4 regions of the Citrobacter sp. C1 genome follow, and region 1 is predicted to be linked to each of the others. Evidence: predicted binding sites of a transcription regulator. Region 1 holds the regulator's gene; each other region holds the start of a gene.
What was found. The regulator PurR, encoded in region 1, represses purine synthesis genes. The targets are predictions, from matches to a motif close to CANGCAAACGTTTGCNTG.
Positions count from the first base shown of each region.

Region 2: the regulator PurR is predicted to act here: its motif matches at 3,103-3,120, upstream of pyrC (dihydroorotase).
Region 3: the regulator PurR is predicted to act here: its motif matches at 2,070-2,087, upstream of purM (phosphoribosylformylglycinamidine cyclo-ligase).
Region 4: the regulator PurR is predicted to act here: its motif matches at 2,150-2,167, upstream of purL (phosphoribosylformylglycinamidine synthase).

Region 1 covers NZ_CP115035.1:2,615,983-2,623,770, forward strand. The annotation lists gene IB214_RS12615 (C40 family peptidase) at 1-830, shown strand, start outside; gene sodB (superoxide dismutase [Fe]) at 958-1,539, shown strand; gene IB214_RS12625 (MFS transporter) at 1,580-2,749, opposite strand; gene cydH (cytochrome bd-I accessory subunit CydH) at 2,928-3,017, opposite strand; gene purR (HTH-type transcriptional repressor PurR) at 3,315-4,340, shown strand; gene punR (DNA-binding transcriptional activator PunR) at 4,358-5,269, opposite strand; gene punC (purine nucleoside transporter PunC) at 5,382-6,590, shown strand; gene cfa (cyclopropane fatty acyl phospholipid synthase) at 6,875-7,788, shown strand, end outside.
Region 2 covers NZ_CP115035.1:3,239,973-3,247,760, forward strand. The annotation lists gene IB214_RS15765 (YceH family protein) at 1-301, opposite strand, end outside; gene rimJ (ribosomal protein S5-alanine N-acetyltransferase) at 337-921, opposite strand; gene mdtH (multidrug efflux MFS transporter MdtH) at 1,180-2,388, shown strand; gene IB214_RS15780 (lipoprotein) at 2,504-3,064, shown strand; gene pyrC (dihydroorotase) at 3,169-4,215, shown strand; gene dinI (DNA damage-inducible protein I) at 4,290-4,535, shown strand; gene bssS (biofilm formation regulator BssS) at 4,877-5,131, shown strand; gene solA (N-methyl-L-tryptophan oxidase) at 5,260-6,378, shown strand; gene IB214_RS15805 (YceO family protein) at 6,429-6,542, shown strand; gene IB214_RS15810 (cytochrome b) at 6,805-7,371, shown strand; gene IB214_RS15815 (YceI family protein) at 7,373-7,788, shown strand, end outside.
Region 3 covers NZ_CP115035.1:1,422,567-1,430,354, reverse strand. The annotation lists gene IB214_RS06740 (6-phospho-beta-glucosidase) at 1-970, opposite strand, end outside; gene bglK (beta-glucoside kinase BglK) at 979-1,857, opposite strand; gene purM (phosphoribosylformylglycinamidine cyclo-ligase) at 2,149-3,186, shown strand; gene purN (phosphoribosylglycinamide formyltransferase) at 3,183-3,827, shown strand; partial or broken gene ppk1 (polyphosphate kinase 1) at 4,031-6,094, shown strand; gene ppx (exopolyphosphatase) at 6,226-7,767, shown strand; gene IB214_RS06710 (sensor domain-containing phosphodiesterase) at 7,747-7,788, opposite strand, start outside.
Region 4 covers NZ_CP115035.1:1,319,889-1,327,676, forward strand. The annotation lists gene tadA (tRNA adenosine(34) deaminase TadA) at 1-379, shown strand, start outside; gene mltF (membrane-bound lytic murein transglycosylase MltF) at 435-1,985, opposite strand; gene purL (phosphoribosylformylglycinamidine synthase) at 2,254-6,141, shown strand; partial or broken gene IB214_RS06340 (hypothetical protein) at 6,303-6,509, shown strand; gene qseE (two component system sensor histidine kinase QseE/GlrK) at 6,923-7,788, shown strand, end outside.

The sequences.
Region 1 (7,788 bases):
TGGCGCGGATAAACCGGATCTCGATCACGCTCTGTGCTTTGCTTTTTACCACACTCCCTTTTACGTCAGTGGCCCATGCTTCGAAGCAGGCCAGGACGACACCTGCCGTTTCCCACACGCTCAAAACGGTAGATAAAAAGAAAAGCGCGACAGCCAGTAAAAAAGTCACACAAACCAGCAAGAAAACGGCAAAAAAAACCACCAGTAAATCCAGCACCAAAACCGCTTCCTCTTCCAAAAAACGCACCGCGACACCTGCAAAAACAACCAAAACGGTCAACCGTCGCAGTAAAGTCGCAACAACACAAACCGCTGCGGTCACCTGGACTGAAAAATGCACCCCGCGCAAAGGTCACAAGCCGCGCTGTGTAAAAGTAAAATCAACAGCCCCGGTAGCCCTCGCTGATGCCCATAAAGTGAAAGTGCAAAAAGCGACCAAAACCGCGATGTCTACTCTGATGAACCAGATCGGTAAACCCTACCGCTGGGGTGGCTCTTCGCCGAGAACCGGTTTTGATTGCAGTGGTCTGGTTTATTACGCGTATAAGGACCTGGTGAAGTTCCGCATTCCGCGTACTGCCAATGAAATGTACCACCTGCGCGACGCAGCACCGATCGACCGCGATGAACTGAAAAACGGCGATTTGGTCTTCTTCCGTACCCAGGGCCGCGGCACCGCCGATCACGTTGGTGTCTACGTTGGCAACGGTAAGTTTATTCAGTCACCACGTAGCGGTCAGGAGATCCAAATCACCTCCCTGAGTGAAGATTACTGGCAGCGCCACTATGTGGGCGCTCGTCGTGTCATGACGCCAAAAACAATTCGCTAAAATCTTACCCTACAGTATGTGCTGTAGGGTAAGTTCTTCTTTTGCATAACCTTTCAATTTGCTACCCTATCCTTACTCACAATGAGGCTATTGTGTGTACTCAATATAAATAATAAGGAGAGAAGCAATGTCGTTCGAATTACCTGCATTACCGTATGCCAAAGATGCTCTGGCGCCGCACATTTCTGCTGAAACGCTGGAATACCACTATGGCAAACACCACCAGACTTACGTTACTAACCTGAATAACTTGATCAAAGGCACGGCGTTTGAAGGCAAATCACTGGAAGAGATCGTACGTAGCTCTGAAGGTGGTGTGTTTAACAACGCGGCTCAGGTCTGGAACCACACCTTCTACTGGAACTGCCTGGCACCCAACGCGGGCGGTGAACCGACCGGTGAACTGGCTGAAGCCATTGTTGCATCTTTTGGTAGCTTCGCTGACTTCAAAGCGCAATTCACCGATGCGGCGATCAAAAACTTCGGCGCTGGCTGGACCTGGCTGGTAAAAGGTACTGATGGCAAACTGGCTATCGTTTCCACGTCAAATGCCGGAACACCGCTGACCACCGATGCAACGCCGCTGATGACCGTTGATGTGTGGGAACACGCCTACTACATCGACTATCGCAACGCGCGTCCTGGCTACCTGGAACATTTCTGGGCGCTGGTGAACTGGGAGTTTGTTGCGAAAAACTTCGCAGCATAAAAATGATAACGCAGAAGGGACTCCCTTCTGCGTTTTAGCGTTAGTTCGTGACGCTGCAGGCCTCGTCAGGCTGTTTTCTCGCGGAGACAAAGACCAGTAGCAACGCCATCCCAGCCACAATTGCCCCCATCACCGGGACAAAACTGTAACCTAAACCACCCGATATCACTGCGCCACCCGCCGCCGCACCTAGCGCATTCCCCAGATTAAACGCACCAATGTTGACCGAGGATGATAAGCCCGGCGCGTCGCTGGCAACGCGCATCACACGCATCTGTAACGGCGGAACTACCGCAAAGGTTGCCGCACCCCAGACTACCATGCTGATGGCTGCACCCAATTCACTACGCGCCAGTAACGGGATTGCCAGCATAATCACCATCAATAGCAGTAAGAAGCCTTTCAGCGTGCCGTTGACTGAGCGGTCCGCCAGTTTACCGCCCAGATAGTTACCGATTGAGAACCCGACGCCAATCAGCACCAGCATTCCGGTTACAAAGGCAGGCGTGGCATGGGTGATGCTATGCAGCACCGGTGAAATATAGGTATAGAGCGTGAACATCGCACCGGCTCCCAGCACAGTAGTCAGCAACGCTGACACCACCTGCGGGCGCATGAGCACCGCCAGCTCTTTGCGCACGTTCGGGCGCTCCCCTGCTCCGCCTTTCGGCAACGAGAAGAACAGGCTGACCATCGAGATAACCCCCAGACCCGCCGTTGCCATAAAGGACATGCGCCAGCCGATGGTTTCACCCAGCCAGGTCGCTGCAGGAACGCCGCCAATATTGGCGATGGTGAGTCCCATAAACATGGTGGCGACAGCGCTGGCCTGTTTGTGCTTTGGAACCACGCTTGCCGCTACAACCGAGCCGAGACCAAAAAAGGCCCCATGGTTAAGACTGGTCAGAATACGCGACAGCATCAGAGTAGTGTAATCGGGAGATAACGCCGACAGCACGTTGCCGAGCGTAAAAATCGCCATCAGAAAAATCAGCGCATTGCGGCGCCCGCGATGAGAAAGCAATAAGGTCATTAACGGTGCACCGACCATCACCCCTACCGCATAGGCGCTAATTAGCATCCCTGCCGCCGGAATCGAGACATCGACGCCTTTAGCGATGACGGGTAATAACCCCATCGGAGAAAACTCCGTCGTGCCGATACCAAACGCCCCTATCGCCAGCGCCAGTAGTGGATAATTTATTTTCATACAGCGACTCCGTAACGTCGAGCCGTAGCACGACACAGAATAAGAGTCAAAAGCATGACATTGATCGCAAAAATAATAAAGTTAACAAAAATGCAAAAGACTTTTGCTTATTTGCAAACAATAGCAGTGGGAGGACGGGTTGGCGGGATGAGGGAGATAGCTCTCCCTCGGCGATACATCAATGCAGCGCGGCGGTTAAACCACTGGCAACAATCAAACCCAGAACAATAATGGTGGTGACTAACGAAAATTTCAGATCGGTGCTCATCAAGTTTTCTCCTTTTTATTCCCACACAAAAAGTGATATTGCGCATTTTTGCACACTTGAAGGTAAAAATCTCTCACGATTTATATTGATAAATGCTTTTAACTCTTCCCCTTTTCGTAAAGATCAGACAAAATTCCACGCTTACTTGATTAGCGTACCGGCCATTGACCCCTTCCTGACGTTCCGTGTCGTTTTCCTGGCGTACCGCAACCCTGATGTTGCGCGAAGGGTGTGTGAAGGCAAACGTTTACCTGGAGTATTCTCAGGAACTTAGGATATGGTCTGGAGTGAGATGTAATGGCAACAATTAAAGATGTAGCGAAGCGAGCAAACGTTTCCACTACAACCGTATCACACGTAATTAACAAAACACGCTTTGTCGCGGAAGAAACGCGCAATGCCGTCTGGGCAGCAATTAAAGAACTACATTATTCCCCAAGCGCGGTGGCACGCAGTCTGAAGGTGAATCACACTAAATCGATTGGCTTGTTGGCGACCAGCAGCGAAGCCGCCTACTTTGCGGAAATCATCGAAGCCGTTGAGAAGAACTGCTTCCAGAAAGGCTATACGCTGATTCTGGGCAACGCGTGGAACAGCCTCGAGAAGCAGCAGGCCTACCTCTCCATGATGGCGCAGAAGCGCGTAGATGGTCTGCTGGTGATGTGTTCTGAATACCCGGAACCTCTGCTTTCCATACTCGAAGAATATCGCCATATTCCGATGGTGGTGATGGATTGGGGCGAAGCCAAAGCCGATTTTACCGATACGGTCATCGATAACGCCTTTGAAGGCGGTTATATGGCAGGCCGTTATCTGGTTGAACGCGGTCATCGCGAGATTGGTGTGATCCCAGGGTCTATGGAGCGTAACACCGGCGCCGGACGCCTGGCGGGCTTTATGAAGGCGATGGAAGAAGCGCTGATTAAAGTGCCTGACAACTGGATTGTCCAGGGCGATTTTGAGCCTGAATCCGGGTATCGCGCCATGCAGCAGATCCTCTCCCAGTCGCACCGCCCGACCGCCGTCTTCTGCGGTGGTGATATCATGGCGATGGGCGCACTTTGCGCCGCTGATGAGATGGGCCTGCGCGTCCCGCAAGATGTGTCGCTGATTGGTTACGACAACGTGCGTAACGCCCGCTTCTTCACCCCGGCATTAACCACCATTCATCAGCCAAAAGATTCGCTCGGTGAAACGGCCTTTAACATGCTGTTAGACCGTATCGTGAATAAACGCGAAGAGTCACAGTCTATTGAGGTGCACCCGCGCCTGGTAGAACGTCGCTCCGTGGCCGATGGTCCGTTCCGCGATTATCGTCGATAATCTGTTGTGCGGGAGCCTTACTCTGGCTCCCGCAGCCACTCTTTATTCAACGTTTCACTGTCCCCTAAATAGTCCAGCAGCCATCTCAGTGCGGGTGACGTATCGTTTTGCTGCCAGGTCAGGCAACACGCGGCATCAGGAAAGGGATTTTCAAGCTGTAGTGCAACCCATTTTCCGCTGTCGATCCACGGTTTGGAAAAATGCGTCGGCACCATCCCAACACAGAGCCCAGCCGATAAGCAGGTGGCAGATGACTCCCAGTCAGGCACTACCACCCGTTTTTGGTTATCCAGTAGCCAGGTAATACGTTTTGGCAACGTACGGGAGGTATCTTCTCGTACCAGCGACGGCCAGTTGCGCAACGTATCGTCACTGAGCGGTCCCGGCATCGACGCCAGCGGATGATGACTTGCCACCACGCAGTTCCAGCTCAACATTCCCATATCGCGAAACGTATAGCGCCCCCCTACCGGAATAGCCTGCGTCGCGCCAATCGCCAGCTCCACGCGCCCGTCCGATAACGCATCCCAGACGCCGTTAAACACCTCCTGAAAAACGATTAACTCCACATCATCAAAATGACGGTAGAAATCCACAATCATCTGCCGGGTCCGCTCCGGCCTGACAATATTATCGACGGCAATCGCCAGTTGCCCACGCCAGCCGTTGGCAATTTGCTGACATTGTTGGCGAGTGATCTGCATTTTTTTGATAACAGAACGCCCTTCTTTTAAAAACCACGCCCCGGCGGGGGTTAATTCCACATCCCGATGGCGACGTTCGAAAAGAGGCACAGCCAACCACTCCTCCAGTTGACGCACGGTATAGCTCACCGCCGAAGGCACGCGGTGCAACTCCTGGGCGGCAGAACTAAAGCTGCCGTTGCGTGCGACTGCATCCACCACTTCAAGGGAATATTCTGACCACATACTCTGCCTGCAAAAAATTTGAAATCAATAAGCAAATATTAGCGTTTCACAGCAAGAATTTCACTCACTACACTCAGCGGCACTGTTCTATTGCTTATAAAGAGAAATAATGATGCAACCTGGAAAAGGGTTTTTAGTCTGGCTGGCAGGTCTTAGCGTGCTCGGTTTTCTGGCAACGGATATGTATTTGCCAGCATTTGCGGCTATTCAGTCCGATTTGCAAACCCCAGCATCAGCCGTCAGCGCCAGCCTTAGCCTGTTCTTAGCGGGTTTTGCCATCGCGCAACTTCTGTGGGGGCCACTCTCCGACCATTATGGCCGCAAGCCTATTTTGCTACTGGGCCTCTCCATCTTCGCGCTGAGCAGTCTTGGCATGCTTTGGGTCGAAAACGCCACCGGCTTGCTGGTGCTGCGCTTTATCCAGGCTGTGGGTGTCTGTGCGGCGTCGGTTATCTGGCAGGCGTTGGTTGCTGATTATTATCCCTCGCAAAAAGTGAACCGTATCTTTGCCACCATTATGCCGCTGGTCGGGTTATCTCCCGCGCTCGCGCCATTATTAGGCAGTTGGATCCTGATGCATTTTTCCTGGCAGGCTATTTTTGCCACCCTGTTTGCCATCACCCTGATCCTGATGCTGCCGGCCCTGCGCCTGAAGCCCACGGCTAAAGCGCGTGACGATAGCCAGGATAAGCTCACCTTTGCCACCCTGCTGCGCTCCAGAACCTACCGCGGCAACGTGCTGATTTATGCGGCCTGTTCCGCGAGCTTTTTCGCGTGGCTGACCGGCTCGCCGTTTATCCTGAGCGAGATGGGCTATAGCCCGGCCGTCATTGGCCTGAGCTATGTGCCGCAAACCATCGCCTTTTTGATCGGCGGATACGGCTGTCGTGCCGCCCTGCAAAAATGGGAAGGTCGTCAATTACTGCCGTGGCTGCTCATTCTGTATGCGGTGAGCGTTATCGCTACCTGGGCGGTCGGCTTTATTCACCACGTTGCGCTGGCCGAAATCCTGATCCCATTCTGCGTGATGGCAATAGCGAACGGTGCTATCTATCCGATTGTCGTTGCTCAGGCTTTGCGTCCCTTCCCACAGGCAACAGGACGTGCCGCAGCGCTGCAGAATACGCTTCAACTGGGCTTATGCTTCCTGGCAAGTCTGGTTGTGTCGTGGTTGATCAGCACGCCGCTATTCACCACCACCGGCGTCATGCTGTCTACGGTGTTGCTGGCCGCGCTGGGGTACAAAATGCAGTCGCAGAAAGAATGTCGCTCTCACGCTGATGAGGTTTCTACTGCTGCGCCCGGCGAATCACATTCATAGCGCTTGAATAATTAATTAGCGGGCTAATATTTTTTGATTGAACCCACAAAAATTCAGGCCTATACTGATTTCCAGTTGTTACAAAAACGATAATTTTTATGTGTTAACGGGAATACGCATGTTCCCGCTTAACCACGGATGGCCTTTTCGGTAAGGGGTTCTCCCTTCCTCTGTTCTACGTCGGAAAACAGATTCGCGGATTCATTCCGTGAGATTTCTCACAAAGCCCAAAAAGCGTCTACGCTGTTTTAAGGTTCTGATCACCGACCTGTGATGGAGAAGCTATGAGTTCATCGTGTATAGAAGACGTCAGCGTACCAGATGATGACTGGTATCGAATCACCAGTGAATTATTAAGCCGTGCGGGCATTACCATTAATGGCACTGCACCGGCAGATATTCGCGTTAACAACCCCGATTTTTACAAGCGCGTTTTACAGGAAGGTTCGCTGGGTTTAGGTGAAAGTTATATGGATGGCTGGTGGGAATGCGATCGGCTGGACATGTTTTTTACTCAGGTTTTACGTGCCGGCCTTGAAGGCCAACTCCCCCGCCACTTTAAAGACACACTGCGAATCGCCGCCGCGCGCCTGTTCAATTTACAGAATAAAAAACGCGCGTGGGTTGTCGGAAAAGAACACTACGATTTAGGCAACGATCTCTTCACCCGCATGCTTGATCCCTACATGCAATATTCCTGTGCCTACTGGAAGGACGCCACGACCCTGGAGTCAGCCCAACAGGCGAAGCTCAATATGATCGCCGAAAAATTACAGCTCAAACCGGGGATGCGCGTGCTGGACATCGGCTGTGGCTGGGGAGGCTTGTCCCAGTTTATGGCCGCCCATTACGGCGTCAGCGTCGTGGGGGTGACCATTTCTGCCGAACAGCAGAAACTGGCACAAACACGGTGTGAAGGGCTGGATGTCACTATTTTGCTTGAGGATTACCGCGACCTGCACGATCGTTTCGACCGCATTGTCTCCGTTGGCATGTTTGAGCATGTGGGTCCAAAAAACTATAACACCTATTTTGATGTTGTCGATCGCAATTTAAAACCAGAGGGTCTGTTTTTGCTCCACAGCATTGGATCCAGAAAAACCGACAATAACGTCGATCCGTGGATCAATAAGTATATTTTCCCGAATGGTTGCTTGCCGTCCGTGCGCCAGATTGCGAAAGCCAGCGAGCCGCATTT
Region 2 (7,788 bases), 620 kb from region 1:
CCACCTCACCGGCGCTGAGCTTAAGGTTACCAAACTCTGAATTGCAGAAGCGCTGTTCGTACTTGGTCACACGATTGCCGAATCCGCTCACCGTACGCAAGAAATGGCGTTTCACCAGATTATCGAGCTGATCCTGCACCTCCGATTCCGACAGGTTCATCACCGGTTCACGATTAGTTTTTTGGTTGCAGGCGGTCACGACACCATTCACGGAGAGCGGATATTGTTCCGGCGTAGTTACCTGTTTTTCCAGCAAACAGCCAATCACGCGTGCTTCGGTAGCGGTTAATTCATATTTCATCGTCTTCTCCATTCATCAGCCAATACAGCTGAAACTTAGCGACCGGGGGTCCATTCTGATGTTGTTAACGCCGTCAGCACATGATCGCGCCACTGCCCATCTATCAGCAGATAGTCTTTGGCATAACCTTCTTTTTCAAATCCAAGCCGCGCCAGCAAATCGCCGCTACGTTTATTGTGTGGCATATAGTTCGCCATAATGCGATGAATATGCTGCGTACGCTGCATATAGCGAATGGCTGCAACCAATGCCTCGTACATCAATCCCTGCCCTTGCCACTTTTGCGCAATGGAATAGCCGAGATAGCAGGCGTGAAACGATCCACGCACAACGTTGGAGAAATTTGCAACACCGATAATCTCTTTCTCTTCCGGGTCGAGCAGCGCAAAGTAATAGGCAGAGCCTTGTTTATGAAACTCGGTGATCATACTCAGACGCGCCTGCCAGCCAGAGGGATAGCAGTGGCTTTCATCGCGAATAGGCTCCCAGGGCTTTAAGAAATGACGATTCTCTGCGTAATAATCTGCCAGACGCCAGGCATCACGCTCATGCACTAAACGCACGACCAGGCGGTCCGTGGTTAAGCGCACTTTTGGCACGTTACTGCGATAGCCAAACATTCTATACCTACTCCTTCCCGCACCGTTTTCAATACGCTATTCGCGATACTATACCTGTACAAATATGCCCGATGAAAAGAGCAAAACACCATTTCTTGAATTATTCACACATTTTGATGAAAACTCTCTATCAAGACCGACTTTTGATAAAAAAATATTGTCCCGCCGAGGGTGGGAAAAGGTCAGACAACCCCGCAGAATAGACAGGCTTACCGTTAAAACTCTAAACAGAGTGACGAGTTTTTCCCTGGAGGGGAAATGTCGCAAGTCTCGCAGGCGAGGAACCTGGGTAAATATTTCCTGCTTATCGATAATATGCTGGTCGTGCTGGGCTTCTTCGTCGTCTTCCCGCTGATCTCGATTCGTTTCGTCGACCAAATGGGTTGGGCCGCCGTGATGGTCGGCATCGCGCTCGGGTTACGTCAATTTATTCAGCAGGGTTTGGGAATTTTTGGCGGGGCCATTGCCGACCGTTTTGGCGCAAAACCGATGATTGTCACCGGCATGCTGATGCGCGCCGCCGGGTTTGCGACGATGGGAATCGCCCATGAACCCTGGCTTCTGTGGTTTTCCTGTTTTCTCTCCGGGCTGGGCGGCACGCTGTTCGATCCCCCCCGTTCGGCGCTGGTGGTCAAACTGATCCGCCCGGAAAAGCGCGGGCGCTTCTTCTCTATCCTGATGATGCAGGACAGCGCCGGGGCGGTCATTGGGGCATTACTGGGAAGCTGGCTGTTACAGTATGACTTCAGGCTGGTCTGCGCCACCGGGGCCATTATCTTCATCCTGTGCGCCGCCTTTAACGCCTGGTTGCTTCCTGCGTGGAAACTATCGACAGTGAAAATTCCGGTGCGTGAAGGGATGAACCACGTGATGCGTGACAAGCGATTTGTCACTTACGTGCTGACGCTGGCAGGTTACTACATGCTGGCAGTCCAGGTGATGCTGATGCTGCCGATTATGGTTAACGACATTGCAGGATCCCCGGCGGCCGTCAAATGGATGTATGCCATCGAGGCGTGCCTCTCGTTAACGTTGCTCTACCCGATTGCCCGCTGGAGCGAAAAACGTTTTCGCCTTGAACACCGCCTGATGGCCGGTCTGTTAATCATGTCAGTCAGCATGATGCCTATTGGGTTGGTCGGAAACCTACAGCAGCTCTTCACCCTGATCTGCACGTTCTATATCGGCTCCATTATTGCTGAGCCAGCACGTGAAACGCTCAGCGCCTCGCTGGCGAGCGCACGGGCCCGGGGGAGCTATATGGGTTTTAGTCGGCTGGGACTCGCCATCGGCGGCGCCATAGGCTACATCGGCGGCGGCTGGCTGTTTGATATGGGTAAGGCACTGTCGCAGCCCGAGTTACCGTGGATGATGCTGGGTGTTATCGGCATTATCACCTTCCTGGCGCTGGGCTGGCAGTTCAGCCACAAACGCACGACGCGTGGCATGCTGGAGCCTGATGCCTGACGCGTAACCCTCAGCCCGGACACCTTTTCAGTTTTTTCTGCTGGTGTCCGGGGCGCTGGTACTGGATGCTGCTTTGTGTCACGATTACGCCATAAGCATCATGTTGAGGAACCCCATGAAAAAGTTTTTTTTTGCTGCTGCACTCATTGTCAGCGGCCTGTTGGTTGGTTGTAATCAACTCACACAATACACGGTAAGCGAGCAAGAAATTAACCAGGCGCTGGCAAAGCATAATAATTTTTCGAAAGATATCGGTTTGCCCGGCGTTGCTGAAGCCCACATCGTGCTGAGCAATCTGACCAGCCAGATCGGTCGTGAAGAACCCAATAAAGTGACCCTTACCGGCGACGCCAACCTGGACATGAACTCACTATTTGGCAGCCAGAAAGCGACAATGAAGCTGAAGTTAAAAGCATTACCGGTGTTCAATAAAGAAAAAGGCGCGATTTATCTGCAAGAGATGGAAGTGGTTGATGCGACCGTCACACCAGAAAAAATGCAGTCGGTTTTGCAAACCCTGATGCCATATTTAAACCAGTCGCTGCGCAATTATTTCAACCAGCAACCGGCATACGTCCTGCGTGAAGACAGCAGTGAAGGCGAAGCGCTGGCGAAAAAGCTGGCAAAAGGAATTGAAGTAAAACCGGGTGAAATCATCATCCCGTTCACCGATTAACACACCAAAGGGCGCATCAGCGCCCTTTTTTTCGTGCAAACGAAAACGTTTCCGCTTATCCTTTGTTTCCGGCAAAAAAGACTATCCTCAGCCGGAGCATATTGATGACTGCACCATCCCAGGTATTAAAGATCCGCCGCCCAGACGACTGGCATCTTCACTTTCGCGATGGCGACATGTTGAAAACTGTCGTGCCCTACACCAGTGAAATTTATGGACGCGCAATTGTCATGCCGAACCTGGCACCGCCCGTCACTACTGTTGACGCAGCCATCGCTTACCGTCAGCGTATACTGGACGCCGTACCTGCCGGAAACGATTTCACCCCGTTAATGACCTGCTATCTGACGGACACGCTGGATCCCAACGAACTGGAGCGCGGGTTCAACGAAGGTGTTTTCACCGCCGCCAAACTCTACCCGGCTAACGCCACCACCAACTCTACTCACGGCGTGACCTCTATTGATGCCATCATGCCGGTTCTGGAACGGATGGAAAAACTCGGCATGCCTTTGCTGGTGCACGGTGAAGTCACGCACGCGGAAATCGATATATTCGATCGCGAAGCACGCTTTATTGACACGGTGATGGAGCCATTGCGGTCGCGTCTGACCGCGCTGAAAGTGGTGTTTGAACATATCACCACTAAAGACGCCGCCGACTACGTGCGTGACGGCAATGATCTGCTGGCAGCGACCATTACCCCGCAGCATTTGATGTTTAACCGTAACCATATGCTGGTCGGGGGCATTCGTCCGCATCTTTATTGCCTGCCTATTCTCAAGCGAAACATCCACCAGCAGGCGCTGCGTGAACTGGTCGCCAGTGGTTTCAGCCGGGCGTTCCTCGGCACTGACTCGGCGCCGCATGCGCGTCATCGTAAAGAATCCAGCTGCGGCTGCGCGGGGTGTTTTAATGCCCCTACCGCACTCGCCAGTTATGCCACCGTCTTCGAAGAGATGAACGCCCTGGCCCATTTCGAGGCCTTCTGCTCGCTTAACGGTCCTCGCTTCTACGGACTGCCGGTTAACGACACCTTTATTGAACTGGTTAAAGAAGAGCAGCAGATACCGGAAAGTATCGCGCTGGAGGGAGACACGCTGGTGCCTTTCCTCGGCGGTGAAACAGTACGCTGGTCAGTGAATCGCTAAAAAAATGTCGCAACCTGTTGTCAACTGGCGAAGTTAACTGTATAAATAACCAGTATATTCAACAGGGGGCTATTATGCGTATTGAAGTCACTATTGCCAAAACTTCACCTTTGCCTGCTGGCGCCATTGACGCGTTGGCAGGTGAACTCTCCCGTCGTATTCACCATCATTTTCCGGATAACGACGGTAACGTCACCGTTCGTTATGCCGGCACAAACAATCTGTCGGTCATTGGCGCGACAAAAGAGGACAAAGAACGCATCAGCGAGATCCTGCAAGAAACATGGGAAAGCGCGGATGACTGGTTCATTAATGAATAAAAAATGATATGCAGTGATGTTTTTTGCCGGGTCGCCCCGGCTTTTTTTATTTTCCCGTATCATAAAGATTTCGAGCAATCTCTCTCAACAAAACAGTTAATGTTTATTTACATGCTGATTATCTTTTAGTCAAAACCACAAAATAACTGCACAACATGCTAAAAAAATATGAATGACATGCCGGTTTATCGTTCAGATAACACTTAAAACAAAAAAATTATGCCCTGTCCTCTTTAAATTTTCAGTGAATACCCTTATTTATTGATATACTGAACTTGCTTCAGAAAAAAACGCATTGAACCTCGAAAACCGTTGTCTAGTAACACGAATTAGGGGGCATGATGGAAAAGAATAATGAAGTCATTCAGACTCATCCGCTTGTAGGATGGGACATCAGCACCGTTGATAGCTATGATGCGCTGATGCTGCGTTTGCACTACCAGACCCCGAATCGTCCAGACCCAAATGGGACTGAAGTTGGTCAAACGCTCTGGTTAACCACTGATGTTGCCAGGCAATTTATTTCAATATTAGAAGCCGGAATCGCCAAAATTGAATCAGGTGATTTCCCCGCTAATGAGTATCAGCGTCATTAAATCTGATGCACCCAACCTTCAAAAGGCACCTTAACGGTGCCTTTCTTATTTGATGGTTGAACATTCCGGGTTGAATATTCCAGGTCAGTTATTTACCCTGCTACTATCGCGATTGCAGAGAGAAGCGGATGAAATACGACTTAATCATTATTGGCAGCGGTTCCGTAGGCGCCGCCGCCGGATACTATGCCACGCGCGCCGGTCTGAATGTACTGATGATCGATGCACATATGCCGCCGCACCAACAGGGTAGCCATCACGGCGATACACGCTTAATTCGTCATGCCTATGGCGAAGGTGAAAAATACGTTCCGTTGGTCCTGCGCGCGCAGACATTGTGGGATGAACTCGCCCAGCATAATGAAGAACCTGTGTTTGTCCGTTCTGGCGTTGTCAACCTCGGCCCGGCAGATTCCACGTTCTTATCTAACGTGGCGCAAAGCGCAAAACAGTGGCAGCTCAACGTTGAACAGTTGGATGCCGCTGCCATCATGGCCCGCTGGCCCGAAATTCGTGTCCCGGAAAACTATATCGGCCTGTTTGAGGCCGATTCAGGTTTTCTGCGCAGTGAGTTGGCCATTAAGACCTGGATTCGCCTGGCTGAGGAAGCAGGCTGCGCTCAGCTGTTTAAATGCCCGGTTACCGCGATTCATCATCATGATGATGGCGTAACGGTTGAGACCGCAGACGGCGACTATCACGCGAAAAAAGCGCTGGTGAGTGCCGGCACCTGGGTACAGGCATTAGTACCGGAATTGCCGATACAGCCAGTGCGCAAAGTGTTCGCGTGGTATCAGGCTGACGGGCGCTACAGCGTTAAAAACAATTTCCCGGCCTTCACCGGCGAATTGCCTAATGGCGATCAGTATTACGGTTTCCCGGCCGAGAACGACGAACTGAAGATTGGTAAACATAACGGCGGGCAGGTTATTCACTCAGCCGAAGAGCGCAAAGCGTTTGCCGCTGTCGCCAGCGATGGTTCAGAGGCTTTCCCGTTCCTGCGTTCTGTTCTGCCCGGCGTGGGATGTTGTCTGCACGGTGCGTCGTGCACCTACGATAACTCTCCGGATGAAGACTTTATTATTGATACGCTACCCGGACATGATAATACGCTTATTATTACCGGGCTAAGCGGTCACGGCTTTAAGTTTGCCTCGGTACTGGGGGAAATTGCGGCTGATTTTGCCCAGGACAAGCCGTCGGCCTTCGACCTGGCACCGTTCAAACTGAGCCGTTTTAAACTATAACCATGATATGGCCTCGCCACTGGGGCCATTTTATTGAAGGAATAATAGTGATGCGCCGCATCGTTGACTATCTGGTGAATAATATACGCGAGCATTTTATGCTCTACATTATTTTATGGTCGCTGCTGGCAATCATGGATGTAATATATATTATGTTTTTCTGATCTTAGCCTGCTGACAATAATTGACAGCAATTGAGATTTCTTTAATTTTTATTGTGATTAATTGAATAATCAGAAACCCTACAAAGTACCGCACATCAGGCTCTACCCGCCCATCTTTCTCTAAACACCTGATGATCAACTCATCATCACATCAAATTTATTGAATTAAGAATAAATATCATCACTATTGTTATTTATTAGTTGCATTAATGTCTTTTACAGGCCATTTTCATTCACTTCTGAAATATCTATCGGTGTATTTATGCAATTCAATAATAGTCCACAGCGCTATGGTGTGGTGTCAGCCGTTTTACACTGGCTGGTCGCGCTTGCCGTGTATGGCATGTTTGCGTTGGGTTTATGGATGGTCACACTCAGCTATTACGATGGCTGGTACCACCAGGCACCTGAACTGCATAAAAGCATCGGCGTATTGCTGATGATGGGGCTTGTGATTCGCGTGGTCTGGCGGCTGTTCTCTCCTCCTCCTGCGGCATTGAAAAGCTATTCTCGCTTAACTCGTCTGGCTGCGGCCCTGGGCCACCTCAGTTTATATCTGCTGCTGTTCTCCATTGTCATCAGTGGGTATTTAATTTCGAGCGCAGACGGCAAACCCATCAGCGTCTTTGGCTGGTTTGAGATCCCCGCCACGCTCGCCAACGCCGGGGCGCAGGCCGATCTCGCCGGGAGTCTGCACCTGTGGCTTGCCTGGAGCGTTGTGGTCCTCTCTCTTTTACATGGGCTGATGGCCCTGAAACACCACTTTATCGACAACGACGATACCCTTAATCGCATGTTGGGAAAATCGTCATCTGACTATGGAGCTTAAAATGAAAAAAAACCTGCTGGGACTGACTCTCGCATCTTTACTGTTTACCACCAGTTCGGCCATCGCGGCAGATTACAAAATCGACAAAGAAGGACAACATGCCTTTGTTAATTTTCGTATTCAGCATCTGGGATACAGCTGGCTGTACGGCACCTTTAAAGACTTCGACGGATCGTTTACCTTCGATGAAAAAAATCCAGCCGCCGATAAAGTGAACGTCACCATTAACACCAACAGCGTTGACACTAATCATGCCGAGCGTGACAAGCATCTGCGCAGCGCAGATTTCCTTAACGTCGCCAAATTCCCGCAGGCGACCTTCACCTCCACCAGCGTGAAGAAAGCGGGTAACGACCTGGATATTACCGGGGATCTGACGCTGAACGGCGTCACCAAACCGGTCACGCTGGACGCGAA
Region 3 (7,788 bases), 1.2 Mb from region 1:
TCTCCGCTGAAGCCTGCGTAGCAAAGGACATGTAGTAACTGAAACCAATATAGTCAACACAGCCCTGAGTCAGCGCCTGACGGTCCTCCTCGGTAATATCCAGCTCAAATCCCCGACGTTCAAAGTAGTTGAGAATATGCTGCGGATATTTGCCGCGCACATGGACATCGGTAAACCAGTAACGGCGATGCATGGCGTTCATCGCCATCATTATATCGTCAGGCGCACAGGTCAGCGGGTAAATCGGGCACATGGCAATCATGCAGCCAATTTGCAGCGTGGGATTAATCTCACGCGCCGCTTTTACCGCCAGTGCACTCGCCACCAGTTCGTAGTGTGCAGCCTGATACATTACCGGCTCACGGTCTTCGCCTGGCTGGTACTTCAAGCCGGAGTTGGTAAACGGTGCAAAATCTTCGTGGAAATTAGCCTGGTTATTGATCTCATTGAACGTCATCCAGTACTTCACTTTATGCTGGAAGCGGGTGAAGACCACCTCGGCAAAACGGACAAAGAAATCAATCAACTTACGATTACGCCAGCCGCCATATTCCTTCACCAGATGGTACGGCATCTCAAAATGCGACAGCGTAACCACCGGTTCAATACCGTATTTCAGGCATTCATCGAACAGATCGTCATAGAATTGCAGGCCAGCTTCATTTGGCTGCGTTTCATCACCCTGTGGGAAAATACGGGTCCAGGCAATTGACGTGCGAAAGCAGGTAAACCCCATTTCGGCAAACAGCTTAATGTCGTCCTGGTAGCGATGGTAAAAATCAATAGCCTCATGGTTGGGGTAATTTTTCTCTGGTAGCACGCCATCGGTAATTTCGCGAGCGACACCATTTGCCCCCGCCGTCATCACATCAGCAACGCTAATCCCCTTTCCCCCTTCCTGCCAGCCACCTTCCAGTTGGTGAGCAGCAACCGCGCCACCCCACATGAAATTTGCTTTAAATCCAGACATGTTAGCTCCTATACCGTTCTGTTTTGCTGATTGAAATGGTAAACGGCACCGTACAACCCGGCGTCGTTGCCGTGGCTGACGATATCGATATATTCCGCAATACCGAACCAGGCCAAATGATGACGCAACAGCGACAGGAATCCGGGGCGTTCAACAATGCCGCCACCGATTAATATCACCTGCGGATCGAACACATTAACGAGGTTATAAAGACCCGTGCCGAGGTCGTTAAAAAACTCAGTGACTAAACGCTGGCAGACAGGGTCACCGTCGTCGTAGCGATCAAAAACATCTTCGCCCGAGACGTCTTCCAGTGCGCTCCCGATATGTTCCGCATAGCGATGACGTAAAACGCGCAGGGTGCAATTTTCATTCATCGAATAGCGTCTGACATCACGTGTTCCGGGTCGGGCGGTTTGCATATAACCAAATTCACCAGCACGAAAACGCGCGCCATGCACCAGTTGGTTGTTGCAGAAAATCGCCCCGCCGATCCCGGTCCCGATGGTCAGAACAAGGAAATTTTCGATACCGGCTACTTTCCCCTGCCAACGCTCAGCAAGCGCGACACAGTTCGCATCATTTTCAACCGTCACCGGCAACCCGGTACGCTCTTCCAGCCATGCTTTGAGTGCAAAATGGTCAAACTGGCGAATCGCTCCGCCCATTTCGATATAGCCGGTAGTCGGATTGACATAACCCGGTGCGCTAATGGCGATGCCCTCGCAGTCAGGATGGGCTGAAACCCAGTCCAGCATGCCCTGCAAAATTTTGTCTCCATCGCAGTCAGGCACTAACAGCTTGCCCTTTTCCCGCAATTCGCCCTGTTCGCTAATCACGCCCATTTTTAATGCCGTACCACCAATATCGAATGCTGCGATATTCATTAATGACCCTTCCTTTTGACGTGTGGTCACCATTAATTTCATCACTGCTGATAAAAACAGAAACCGGTTTCAGTAAGATACTGTGCATTACGTCATCCGGTTTCAAGCACCATGCTGAACCCGGTTTCATTTTCGTGGCTCAGGTCAAATAAAGACGTATGTGAATGTAAATCGCTGAAAAAAACGGCAGAAAAAAGCCGATGCAGAGCAGACTCGCAAACGTTTGCTTTCCCTGTTAGAATTGCGCCGAATTTAACTTTTACTGCAAGTAAACACGTGGGGAACCAGGCAGTGACCGATAAAACCTCTCTTAGCTACAAAGATGCCGGTGTTGATATTGACGCAGGGAATGCTCTGGTCGATCGAATCAAAGGCGTAGTAAAGAAAACCCGTCGCCCGGAAGTAATGGGTGGTTTGGGTGGCTTCGGTGCGCTGTGCGCATTGCCGCAAAAATATCGTGAACCGGTACTGGTTTCCGGCACTGACGGCGTAGGTACAAAACTGCGTCTGGCGATGGATCTGAAGCGCCACGACACCATCGGTATTGACCTGGTGGCGATGTGCGTCAACGACCTCGTGGTACAGGGCGCTGAACCGCTGTTTTTCCTCGACTACTATGCCACGGGTAAGCTGGACGTCGATACCGCTGCCAGCGTGATCGCCGGTATTGCCGAAGGTTGCCTGCAGTCCGGCTGTGCGCTGGTCGGGGGTGAAACCGCTGAAATGCCGGGGATGTATCACGGTGAAGATTACGATGTGGCCGGTTTCTGCGTAGGCGTGGTTGAGAAATCAGAAATCATCGACGGCTCAAAAGTGGCTGATGGCGATGTGCTGATTGCGCTTGGCTCCAGCGGCCCGCATTCCAATGGTTATTCCCTGGTGCGTAAAATTGTCGAAGTCAGCGGCTGTGACCCGGAAACAACCGAACTGGAAGGCAAATCACTGGCCGATCATCTGCTGGCGCCTACCCGCATTTATGTGAAATCCATTCTGGAGCTGATTGAGAAGGTTGACGTGCACGCAATTGCCCACCTGACCGGCGGCGGTTTCTGGGAAAATATCCCACGCGTCTTGCCTGACAACACCCAGGCCGTAATCGATGAATCCTCCTGGCAATGGCCAGCCGTCTTTAACTGGCTGCAAACAGCGGGTAACGTCAGTCAGCACGAGATGTATCGCACCTTCAACTGCGGCGTAGGCATGGTTATCGCTCTGCCAGAAGCTGAAGTGGACAATGCTCTTGCGCTGCTGAACGAAAAAGGTGAAAACGCGTGGAGAATCGGTATCATCAAAGCGTCCGATTCCGAACAGCGTGTGGTCATTGAATGAAAAACATAGTGGTGCTCATTTCCGGTAACGGAAGCAATTTGCAGGCGATCATTGACGCCTGCAAACAGAAAAAAATCAAGGGCACCCTACGTGCAGTATTCAGTAATAAGGCCGACGCGTTCGGCCTTGAACGTGCACGCGAAGCAGGCATTCCGGCTCATTCGCTGGAGGCAAGCCAGTTTGCCAGCCGTGAAGCCTTTGATCGCCAGCTAATACAAGAGATCGATGCCTATGCGCCGGACGTCGTGGTACTGGCCGGGTATATGCGTATCCTCAGCCCGGCGTTTGTCGCCCACTATGCCGAACGCTTGCTGAATATCCACCCTTCTCTGTTGCCCAAATATCCCGGCCTGCATACACATCGTCAGGTGCTGGAAAACGGTGATGAAGAACACGGAACCTCCGTTCATTTTGTCACTGACGAACTGGACGGTGGGCCGGTTATTCTGCAGGCGAAAGTTCCGGTGTTTGACGGCGACAGCGAAGATGACGTGACGGCGCGCGTTCAGGCCCAGGAACATGCCATCTATCCGCTGGTGGTCGGTTGGTTTGTCGATGGTCGTCTGCAAATGCGCGATAACGCAGCCTGGCTGGACGGCATTCGCCTTCCACCACAAGGCTACGCAGCCGACGAAGCATAAAATAACCTCCCAGCCTCGTAGGTCGGATAAGGCATTCACACCACCATCCGGCACTCATGTGGGCTTTTATGCCGGATGGTGACGCTAAAGCGTCTTATCCGGCCTACATCCTGCAATTCCCCTCATTTTTTCTGGCACATGCCAGTCGTGCTCGCCATAATGATCACGTAGTGTCCCGTGAATGAAACGGAGTAAAAGTATTAATGGGTCAGGAAAAGCTATACATCGAGAAAGAGCTTAGTTGGTTAGCGTTCAACGAACGCGTCCTGCAGGAAGCTGCTGATAAGTCAAACCCGTTGATTGAACGGATGCGTTTTCTGGGCATCTATTCCAATAACCTCGACGAGTTTTATAAAGTTCGTTTTGCCGAACTAAAACGCCGCATCATTATTAGCGAAGAGCAGGGTTCTAACTCTCACTCCCGCCATCTGTTAGGCAAAATCCAGGCCCGCGTACTGAAAGCCGATCAGGAGTTCGATGGCCTGTACAATGAATTACTGCTGGAGATGGCGCGCAATCAGATATTCTTAATCAATGAGCGCCAACTGTCAGCCAATCAGCAGAGCTGGTTGCGTCATTACTTCAAGCAATATCTTCGCCAGCACATTACACCGATCCTGATTAACCGCGAGACAGATTTAGTCCAGTTTCTGAAGGACGACTATACCTATCTGGCCGTAGAGATCATCCGTGGTGATACCATTCGCTATGCGCTACTGGAAATTCCGTCTGACAAGGTTCCCCGCTTTGTAAATCTGCCGCCGGAAACGCCCCGTCGTCGTAAGCCCATGATCCTGCTAGACAACATCCTGCGTTATTGCCTTGATGACATTTTCAAAGGGTTCTTTGATTACGATACGCTGAATGCCTATTCGATGAAAATGACCCGCGACGCTGAATACGATTTGGTTCACGAGATGGAATCCAGCCTGATGGAGCTGATGTCGTCCAGCCTGAAGCAACGTCTGACCGCAGAGCCTGTGCGCTTTGTCTATCAGCGCGATATGCCCAATGCACTGGTCGAAATCCTGCGTGAAAAACTGACGATCTCTCGCTACGATTCGATCGTCCCCGGCGGGCGTTACCATAACTTTAAAGACTTTATTAATTTCCCCAACGTTGGCAAAGCCAATCTGGTGAACAAGCCGCTGCCTCGCCTGCGCCATATCTGGTTTGATAACGAAAAGTTCCGCAACGGATTTGATGCCATCCGCGAACGCGATGTGCTGCTCTATTATCCGTATCATACTTTTGAGCACGTCCTTGAACTGCTGCGCCAGGCCTCGTTTGACCCGAGCGTGCTGGCTATAAAGATCAATATCTACCGCGTGGCAAAAGACTCCCGCATCATCGACGCAATGATCCATGCGGCCCACAACAGTAAAAAAGTGACCGTGGTCGTCGAGTTACAGGCACGCTTTGATGAAGAAGCCAACATTCATTGGGCCAAGCGTCTGACCGAAGCCGGCGTGCACGTCATCTTCTCCGCACCGGGACTGAAAATTCACGCCAAGCTGTTCCTTATCTCACGTAAAGAAGGCGACGAGGTGGTGCGCTACGCCCATATCGGGACCGGGAACTTCAACGAAAAAACGGCACGACTGTATACTGACTACTCTTTGCTGACCGCCGATTCGCGCATTACCAACGAAGTGCGTCGGGTGTTCAACTTTATCGAAAACCCGTATCGTCCGGTGACCTTTGATTATCTGTTGGTTTCCCCGCAGAACTCGCGACGTCTGCTGTACGCGATGATCGACAAAGAGATTGCCAATGCACAGCAGGGGCGCTCTTCCGGCATTACGCTAAAACTGAACAACCTGGTCGATAAGGGCCTCGTTGATCGACTCTATGCGGCGTCCAGTTCGGGCGTACCGGTTAATTTGCTGATCCGCGGAATGTGCTCCCTGATCCCGAATCTGGAAGGCATCAGTGATAATATTCGCGTGATTAGCATCGTTGACCGCTATCTTGAACATGACCGGGTCTATATCTTCGAGAATGGCGGCGATAAACAGGTATACCTGTCCTCGGCGGACTGGATGACAAGAAACATCGATTATCGTATCGAAGTCGCCACGCCGCTGCTGGATCCACACCTCAAGCAGCGCGTGCTGGATATTATCGAGATCCTGTTCAGCGATACGGTAAAAGCCCGTTACATTGATAAAGAACTGAGTAATCGCTACGTGCCACGTGGAAATCGCCGTAAGGTTCAGTCGCAGTTGGCGATTTATGACTACATCAAATCACTTGAGCAACCTGACACCAGCCTAAATAATTCAAGTTGTGGGAAGGCGGAAAATGAGAGAATCCCCGGGAACTTACGCCAGTAAGTGACTGGGGTGAACGAATGCAGCCAACACATACACAACTTGAAGTATGACGGATAAACGCTATGCCAATACACGACAAGTCACCACGACCGCAGGAATTTGCTGCGGTCGACCTGGGTTCAAACAGTTTCCATATGGTTATTGCCCGCGTAGTTGACGGAGCGATGCAAATTATAGGGCGACTAAAACAACGCGTACATCTGGCGGATGGACTCGGCGAAGACAATAAGCTGAGCGAAGAAGCCATGGAGCGTGGATTAAGCTGTTTGTCATTGTTCGCGGAACGACTGCAGGGCTTCCCCCCATCAAGCGTCTGTATTGTGGGGACTCATACGCTGCGTCAGGCACTAAATGCCCCTGATTTTCTCAAGCGCGCAGAAAAGGTCATCCCCTACCCGATCGAAATTATTTCCGGTAACGAAGAAGCCCGACTGATTTTTATGGGTGTGGAACATACGCAGCCGGAGAAAGGCCGTAAGCTGGTGATAGACATCGGCGGCGGTTCTACCGAACTGGTGATCGGTGAAGATTTCGAGCCTAAACTGGTCGAGAGCCGTCGGATGGGCTGCGTCAGCTTTGCCCAGATGTATTTCCCAGGCGGCATTATCACTCGGGAAAACTTCCAGCGCGCCCGCATGGCGGCAGCGCAAAAACTGGAAACCTTAACCTGGCAGTTTCGAATTCAGGGTTGGAACGTGGCGCTGGGTGCCTCAGGCACCATTAAAGCGGCGCACGAGGTGCTGCTGGAGATGGGTGAAAAAGATGGCTTTATTACCCCCGAACGCCTGGAAATGCTGACCAGTGAAGTCCTGAAGCACACCTCTTTTTCAGCACTCAGTATGCCAGGGCTGTCCGAGGAGCGGAAAGCGGTTTTTGTCCCCGGACTGGCTATCCTGTGCGGCGTTTTTGATGCGCTGGCAATACGTGAGCTGCGCCTTTCTGATGGTGCGCTTCGGGAAGGCGTACTGTATGAAATGGAAGGTCGCTTCCGCCATCAGGACGTACGTAGCCGTACTGCCAGCAGCCTGGCAAACCAGTACAACATTGACAGCGAACAGGCGCGCCGCGTGCTGGAAACCACTATGCAAATGTATGAGCAGTGGCATGCGCAGCAGCCTAAGCTGGCGAACCCGCAGCTGGAAGCATTACTCAGATGGGCCGCCATGCTGCATGAGGTGGGATTGAACATCAACCACAGTGGCTTGCACCGCCACTCGGCTTACATTCTGCAAAACAGTGACCTACCGGGTTTTAACCAGGAACAGCAGTTGATGATGGCGACATTGGTTCGCTACCATCGCAAAGCCGTTAAGCTGGACGATCTGCCACGCTTTGCGTTGTTTAAGAAGAAACAGTTCTTGCCGCTTATCCAGCTGCTACGTCTGGGTGTCTTGCTGAACAACCAGCGCCAGGCGACGACCACGCCGCCGACGCTGACGCTTATCACCGACGAGAACCACTGGACATTGCGCTTCCCGCATGACTGGTTCAGCCAGAACGCGCTGGTTTTGCTCGATCTGGAAAAAGAGCAGCAATACTGGGAAGCCGTAACGGGCTGGCGGCTTAAAATTGAAGAAGAACGCTCACCCGATATCGCCGCATAACGCTTCAACAGGTGCCAGAGT
Region 4 (7,788 bases), 1.3 Mb from region 1:
GATTGGCGAAGGCTGGAATCGGCCGATTGGTCATCACGATCCCACCGCTCATGCTGAAATCATGGCGCTGCGTCAGGGCGGGCTGGTCCTGCAAAATTACCGCTTACTGGATGCCACACTGTACGTCACCCTTGAGCCATGCGTAATGTGTGCGGGTGCAATGGTACACAGCCGTATCGGTCGGGTGGTATTTGGTGCGCGTGATGCGAAAACGGGGGCCGCAGGTTCGTTAATGGATGTACTGCATCATCCGGGCATGAATCACCGGGTTGAGGTGACAGAAGGCATATTGCGTGATGAATGCGCCACCCTGCTCAGTGACTTCTTCCGTATGCGTCGTCAGGAAATTAAAGCCCTGAAAAAGTCCGCCACGGAGTGATTACAGCGGTAGGCCGGATAAGGATTTTAAGCCGCCATCCGGCATGAGCATGCCACTACTTTTCCTCCTTCTTCTGCGGGGAAAACAGCAGTGAAGGGGTGTGCGTCAGATAGTTCGACGAGGTTTGCGAGAGAAACGCTGAGAGCGGAAATTTCTCTTTCCCTAACAACTCTGCGGGCGAAACCGCCGGATAATCCTGTGCCAGTTGCTGCGTTTCGATCGCCTGCTTTTCTTTCTCCTGCAGATATCCCACCAGACTTATCTGATACTTACGGATATTCTCTACGTAGGCATAGGCTTCGTGGCCGCGTGCATAGCCATAGGTCAGTTTTTTGTACCAGGGCTTTTGGCTGAGCAGCGGCAAGCGCTGTTTTACGTCGGCCCAACTGTCCGGGTTACCTTTGGTTTTTACCGTCAGCGCGCGGGCATCCAGCATATGCGCATACCCCATATTATAGGCGGCAAGCGCAAACCAGATCCGTTCGCCCTCGGGGACGGTATCCGGAACTTTACTCATCATATCTTGCAGATAGCGAGCGCCCCCGCTGATGCTTTGCTCGGCGTCGGTTCGGTCCGTTAATCCCAGACTCTGGGCGGTATTTTTGGTCAGCATCATCAGACCACGTACGCCGGTCGGCGAGGTGGCCTGCGCATCCCAGTGCGATTCCTGATAAGAGATGGCCGCCAGCAATCGCCAGTCTATCTCTTGCGCATATTTCTCAAACAGCGGCTTGAGATCAGGCAATACGCTGTCGACCGCCCGTAAGAACGTGCGGGTATCGACATAGTCAAAATCATTGCCATGCCCGAGATATTTTTCTTCCAGCCGCGCCAGTAACCCGTCTTCATTGATGGTGTTAAAGAAATCAAGCAGGGCGGCGGAAAGTGTATTGTCATCGTCCAGCGGGCTAAACCAGGTCACCGGTTGTTCGTCAGAGACATCCAGTGCGACGGCCAGTTCAGGGTGTACGCGCTGATACAGACTGATCGCTACGGAATCGGCAATGGTGTAGTCCAGCTTGCCGTTGATGACATCATCGAGCAGTTCCGTGGTGCCCTTTTTATCATCGACCTTCCAGCTCAGCTCAGGAAATTTTGTTTCTTTCAGGTGTTGCAGGTCGTTCACCACCACGTGCCCGGGGGCGATAGTCAATTGTTTATCTGTCACGTTGGCCAGGGTGCGTGGACGATATTGCCCGACCCGATACACCAGTTGCTGGGAAACCGAGTAGTAGGTGGGGCCTGGCTGGTAATTTTTGACCCGTTCGCTGTTATAGACCAGACCGGCGGCGAGCAGATCGGCCTTGCCGTTGTCGAGGTCGTCAAAAAGCTGGCTGATGTTCTGGCGCACGGTGATTTTTAACTTCACGCCTAAATAACGGGCGAACTGTTGGGCCAGCTCATAATCCAGCCCGAAGCGTTTCCCGGTAAGAGTGGAATGCGTTAATGGAGAGTCAATGGTACTGACGCGCAGCTCTCCCCGCGATTGAATGGCGGCGATACGATTGTCGGCTTTACCGAACCAAGGAATGGATGGCCACAAGGCCGCTGCCAGCAGCAACGTCAAAATGCCGATAAACAGATAATTAATCTTTAATTTTTTCAATTAGTTAATTCTCTGAACCGTGCGTTGTTTCAGCCTGCTATGCTCGCGATTAAGAAGTGAATTCATCATCAATGAGCGGCATTTTGCTTAAACTTGCGTCAGTTGGCAACTCCTTCAGCAGGGGGGCAGCATTTGAGGATAACTGACGGTTGTGATTTTATTTCGACGCAAACGGTTTCGTCGGCGCGGCAGATTCTTTATAATGACGCCCGTTTCCCCCCTTGCGCACACTTATAAGCGCCTCAGGCGCTTCGAAGACGAGAGACTTATGATGGAAATTCTGCGTGGTTCGCCTGCACTGTCTGCATTCCGTATTAACAAATTGCTGGCGCGTTTTCAGGCGGCCAATCTTCAGGTTCACACTATTTACGCCGAGTATGTCCATTTTGCTGACCTGAATGCCCCGTTAAACGAGGATGAGCATGCGCAACTTGCACGCTTGTTGCAATACGGTCCGAGTCTCAGCAGCCACGTCCCTGAAGGCAAGCTGCTGCTGGTTACGCCTCGCCCGGGAACCATCTCCCCCTGGTCTTCTAAAGCGACTGATATTGCCCATAACTGCGGCTTGCAACAGATTAGCCGTCTGGAACGTGGCGTTGCCTACTATGTTGAAGTCTCCACGCTAAGCGCTGAACAGTGGCAGGAAGTGGCTGCCGTGTTACACGACCGCATGATGGAAACGGTTTTCTCTGCGCTGGACGATGCACAAGCGTTGTTTGCTCATCACCAACCGGCGCCGGTTTCTAGCGTTGACCTGCTGGGTACAGGTCGCCAGGCGCTGATCAACGCGAACCTGCGTTTGGGTCTGGCGCTGGCAGACGATGAAATCGACTATTTACAGGATGCGTTTATCAAACTGGGACGCAACCCGAACGACATCGAGCTGTACATGTTTGCGCAGGCCAACTCTGAGCACTGCCGCCATAAAATTTTTAACGCCGACTGGGTAATCGACGGTAAACCGCAGCCGAAGTCGCTGTTCAAGATGATTAAAAACACCTTCGAAACCACGCCGGATCACGTCTTGTCTGCCTATAAAGACAACGCGGCAGTGATGGAAGGCTCTGAGGTCGGGCGCTACTTCGCCGACCATCAAACCGGTCGTTATGATTTCCATCAGGAGCCTGCGCATATCCTGATGAAGGTCGAAACCCACAACCACCCGACCGCTATCTCTCCATGGCCGGGCGCAGCAACTGGCTCCGGCGGTGAAATCCGCGACGAGGGTGCGACCGGGCGTGGCGCGAAGCCGAAAGCTGGGCTGGTGGGTTTCTCCGTGTCCAACCTGCGTATTCCGGGCTTTGAACAGCCGTGGGAAGAAGATTTCGGCAAGCCGGATCGGATCGTTACCGCACTGGATATCATGACTGACGGCCCGCTGGGCGGCGCGGCGTTTAACAACGAATTCGGTCGCCCGGCGTTGACCGGCTATTTCCGTACCTATGAAGAAAAAGTGAATAGCCACAACGGTGAAGAGCTGCGCGGCTATCACAAACCCATCATGCTGGCCGGTGGGATCGGCAACATTCGCGCCGATCACGTGCAGAAAGGTGAGATCGTCGTCGGTGCCAAACTGATCGTCCTCGGCGGTCCGGCAATGAACATCGGGCTTGGCGGCGGGGCGGCGTCTTCAATGGCCTCCGGCCAGTCCGATGCCGATCTGGATTTTGCTTCCGTACAGCGCGACAACCCAGAAATGGAACGTCGTTGTCAGGAAGTGATCGACCGCTGCTGGCAGATGGGGGATGCGAACCCGATTCTGTTCATCCACGACGTGGGTGCGGGCGGTCTGTCTAATGCGATGCCTGAGCTGGTCAGTGACGGCGGACGCGGCGGTAAGTTTGAGCTGCGCGATATCTTAAGTGATGAGCCAGGCATGAGTCCGCTGGAGATCTGGTGTAACGAATCTCAGGAGCGTTACGTCCTGGCGGTTGCTGCAGATCAGTTGCCCCTGTTTGACGAACTGTGTAAGCGCGAGCGCGCACCGTATGCGGTAATCGGTGAGGCCACCGAAGAGCAACATCTTTCGATGAATGACCGTCATTTCGATAATCAGCCGATCGATCTGCCGCTCGATGTGCTGCTGGGCAAAACACCAAAAATGACCCGCGATGTGCAAACGCTGAAAGCGAAGGGCGAGCAGCTTGCGCGTGAGCAGATTACGCTGGGCGATGCGGTCAACCGCGTGCTGCACCTGCCTGCCGTCGCAGAAAAAACGTTCCTCGTAACCATCGGCGACCGTACCGTCACCGGCATGGTAGCGCGCGACCAAATGGTCGGGCCGTGGCAGATCCCGGTGGCGAACTGCGCAGTGACCACCGCCAGCCTGGATAGCTATTATGGTGAAGCGATGTCTCTCGGTGAGCGTGCGCCGGTTGCGCTGCTGGACTTCTCTGCCTCTGCCCGTCTGGCAGTGGGGGAAGCGCTGACCAACATTGCGGCGACGCAGATTGGCGATATCAAACGTATCAAGCTCTCCGCAAACTGGATGGCGGCAGCCGGCCACCCTGGCGAAGATGCCGGGTTGTACGAAGCGGTCAAAGCGGTAGGGGAAGAGCTATGCCCGGCGCTTGGCCTGACTATCCCGGTGGGTAAAGACTCCATGTCGATGAAAACCCGCTGGCAGGAAGGCAACGAACAGCGTGAAATGACCTCGCCGCTGTCGCTGGTGATCACCGCGTTTGCCCGTGTGGAAGATGTCCGTCACACCATCACCCCTGAACTCTCAACCGAAGACAACGCCTTGCTGCTGATTGACCTCGGTCTGGGTCATAACGCGTTGGGTGCGACTGCACTGGCGCAGGTCTATCGCCAACTGGGCGACAAACCGGCGGATGTCCGCAACGTTGCGCAGTTGAAAGGCTTCTATGATGCCATGCAGGCGCTGGTTGCTGCGCGTAAGCTGTTGGCCTACCACGACCGTTCTGACGGTGGTCTGCTGGTGACGCTGGCGGAAATGGCCTTTACCGGTCACTGCGGTATTCAAGCGGATATCAGCACGCTCGGCGATGACCGCCTGGCGGCACTGTTTAACGAAGAGTTAGGTGCGGTGATTCAGGTTCGCGCGGCGGATCGTGAGGCGGTAGAAGCGCTGCTGGCACAGCATGGCCTCGGCGACTGCGTTCACTATGTTGGCCAGGCTGAAGCCAGCGACCGTTTTGTGATTACTGCCAACGGTCAGACGGTGTTCAGCGAAAGCCGCTCCACGCTTCGTATGTGGTGGGCAGAAACCACCTGGCAGATGCAGCGTCTGCGCGACAACCCGGAATGTGCCGATCAGGAACATAACGCCAAAGCCAACGATACCGATCCCGGTCTTAACGTAAAACTGTCGTTTGATATCAACGAAGACGTTGCAGCCCCGTACATCGCCACCGGCGCACGCCCCAAAGTGGCCGTGCTGCGCGAGCAGGGCGTTAACTCTCACGTTGAAATGGCTGCGGCGTTCCACCGTGCGGGCTTTGACGCCATCGACGTTCACATGAGCGATCTGCTGGGCGGGCGCATTGGTCTGGGGAATTTCCAGGCGCTGGTGGCCTGTGGCGGCTTCTCTTACGGTGACGTATTAGGTGCCGGTGAAGGTTGGGCGAAATCCATTCTGTTCAACAACCGCGTGCGTGATGAGTTTGAAACCTTCTTCCATCGCCCGCAGACGCTGGCGCTCGGGGTGTGTAACGGCTGTCAGATGATGTCTAATCTGCGTGAACTGATCCCGGGTAGCGACCTGTGGCCACGTTTTGTGCGTAACCACTCCGATCGCTTTGAAGCGCGCTTTAGCCTGGTAGAAGTAACGCAAAGCCCGTCGCTGCTGCTGCAGGGTATGGTGGGTTCCATGATGCCGATTGCCGTTTCTCACGGTGAAGGGCGTGTGGAAGTCCGTGATGATGCGCATTTGGCGGCACTGGAAAGCAAAGGTTTGGTGGCGCTACGTTTCGTCGACAACTTTGGTAAAGTCACCGAAACCTATCCGGCTAACCCGAACGGTTCGCCAAACGGGATCACGGCGGTGACCACCGAAAATGGCCGCGTAACGATCATGATGCCACATCCGGAACGTGTGTTCCGCACGGTGAGCAACTCCTGGCACCCGGAAAACTGGGGCGAGGACAGCCCGTGGATGCGCATCTTCCGTAACGCGCGTAAACAACTCGGCTAACACGACCGTGTGATGTTCAAGGCCCCTCCACGTGAGGGGCTTTTTTTATGTTGTAGGTCGGATAAGGCGTTTACGCCGTCATCTGGCAATGTGCGCGATACTGCCTGATGGCGCTGCGCTTATCAGGCCTACGGGGTAGAGCGGTTGTAGGCTGGATAAGGCGTTTACGCCGCCATCCGGCAATGTGCGCGATACTGCCTGATGGCGCTGCGCTTATCAGGCCTACGGGGAAGAGCGGTTGTAGGCTGGATAAGGCGTTTACGCCGCCATCCGGCAATAAACTCAGTGCTTGCGCCGCAAAATTAAAGTGTCGGGAATTCCCGACATCGAGGGTAGGGTGGCGTCGTCAAAAAGAGACATTTAATTAATTGATTTATAAGTGTTTTGTTTTTAAGTGCTACAGTTGTTGCTAATTAGCGACACATGGCGCAAAAAACAGCCAAAACCATTCATCGATTAAATGAATATATTTTGTATATTTATCATTGTGTTAATATAATGTTTTGAATATTGGCACGCTTGCTGCATAATACTAAGCAGTGGCTCATTCACCTTCTTATGTCAGCCCCTTCGGGACGCGCTACATAAACTTCGAATGACGCACAACAAGGTGCCTGCCGTCCAACTTCTGATATTTGCCTTGCGCATATCAAACTCCGGGCGAAACGTCGAGTTAGGCACCGCCTTATTCCATAACAAAGCCGGGTCATTCCCGGCTTTGTTGTATCTGGCGTTCCCCTCAGTTAGCATCGTCCTATCCCTTTTCGTTGAGAGTAACGCCTTGAAGCGCTGGTCTGTTTTCCCCCGGTCTTTACGTCAGTTGGTTACGCTGGCATTTTTGCTGATCCTGCTGCCTCTGTTAGTTCTGGCCTGGCAGGCATGGCAAAGTCTGAATGCCCTAAGCGCCCAGGCGGCGCTAACCAACCGCACCACGCTGATTGACGCCCGGCGGAGTGAGGCGATGACTAACGCGGCACTGGAGATGGAACGCAGCTATCGGCAATACTGCGTGCTGGATGACCCGACACTGGCGAAGGTTTATCAGGGGCAGCGTAAACGTTACAGCGATATGCTGGATGCCCATGCGGGTGTGTTGCCTGACGTCAAACTCTATCAGGCGCTTCGCCAGGATCTGAACGATCTCGCGCAGTTGCAGTGTCAAAACAGCGGCCCCGACAGTGTGGCGGCTGCACGTCTTGAGGCTTTTGCCAATGCCAATACCGAGATGGTGCAGGCCACGCGAACCGTGGTCTTCTCGCGCGGCCAGCAGCTGCAACAAGAAATTGCTGAACGTGGTCAGTTCTTTGGCTGGCAGGCACTGGTACTGTTTCTCGTTAGCCTGGCGATGGTGCTGCTGTTCACGCGGATGATCATCGGTCCGGTAAAAGCCATTGAACGAATGATCAACCGTCTGGGGGAAGGCCGCTCGCTGGGCGATACCGTATCGTTTACCGGTCCGCGAGAGCTGCGATCGGTGGGGCAGCGTATTATCTGGCTGAGTGAGCGCCTGTCGTGGCTTGAATCTCAGCGGCATCAATTTTTACGCCATCTTTCACATGAACTCAAAACGCCGCTGGCGAGTATGCGTGAGGGAACCGAACTGCTGGCCGATCAGGTCGTTGGCCCACTGACGCCGGAACAAAAAGA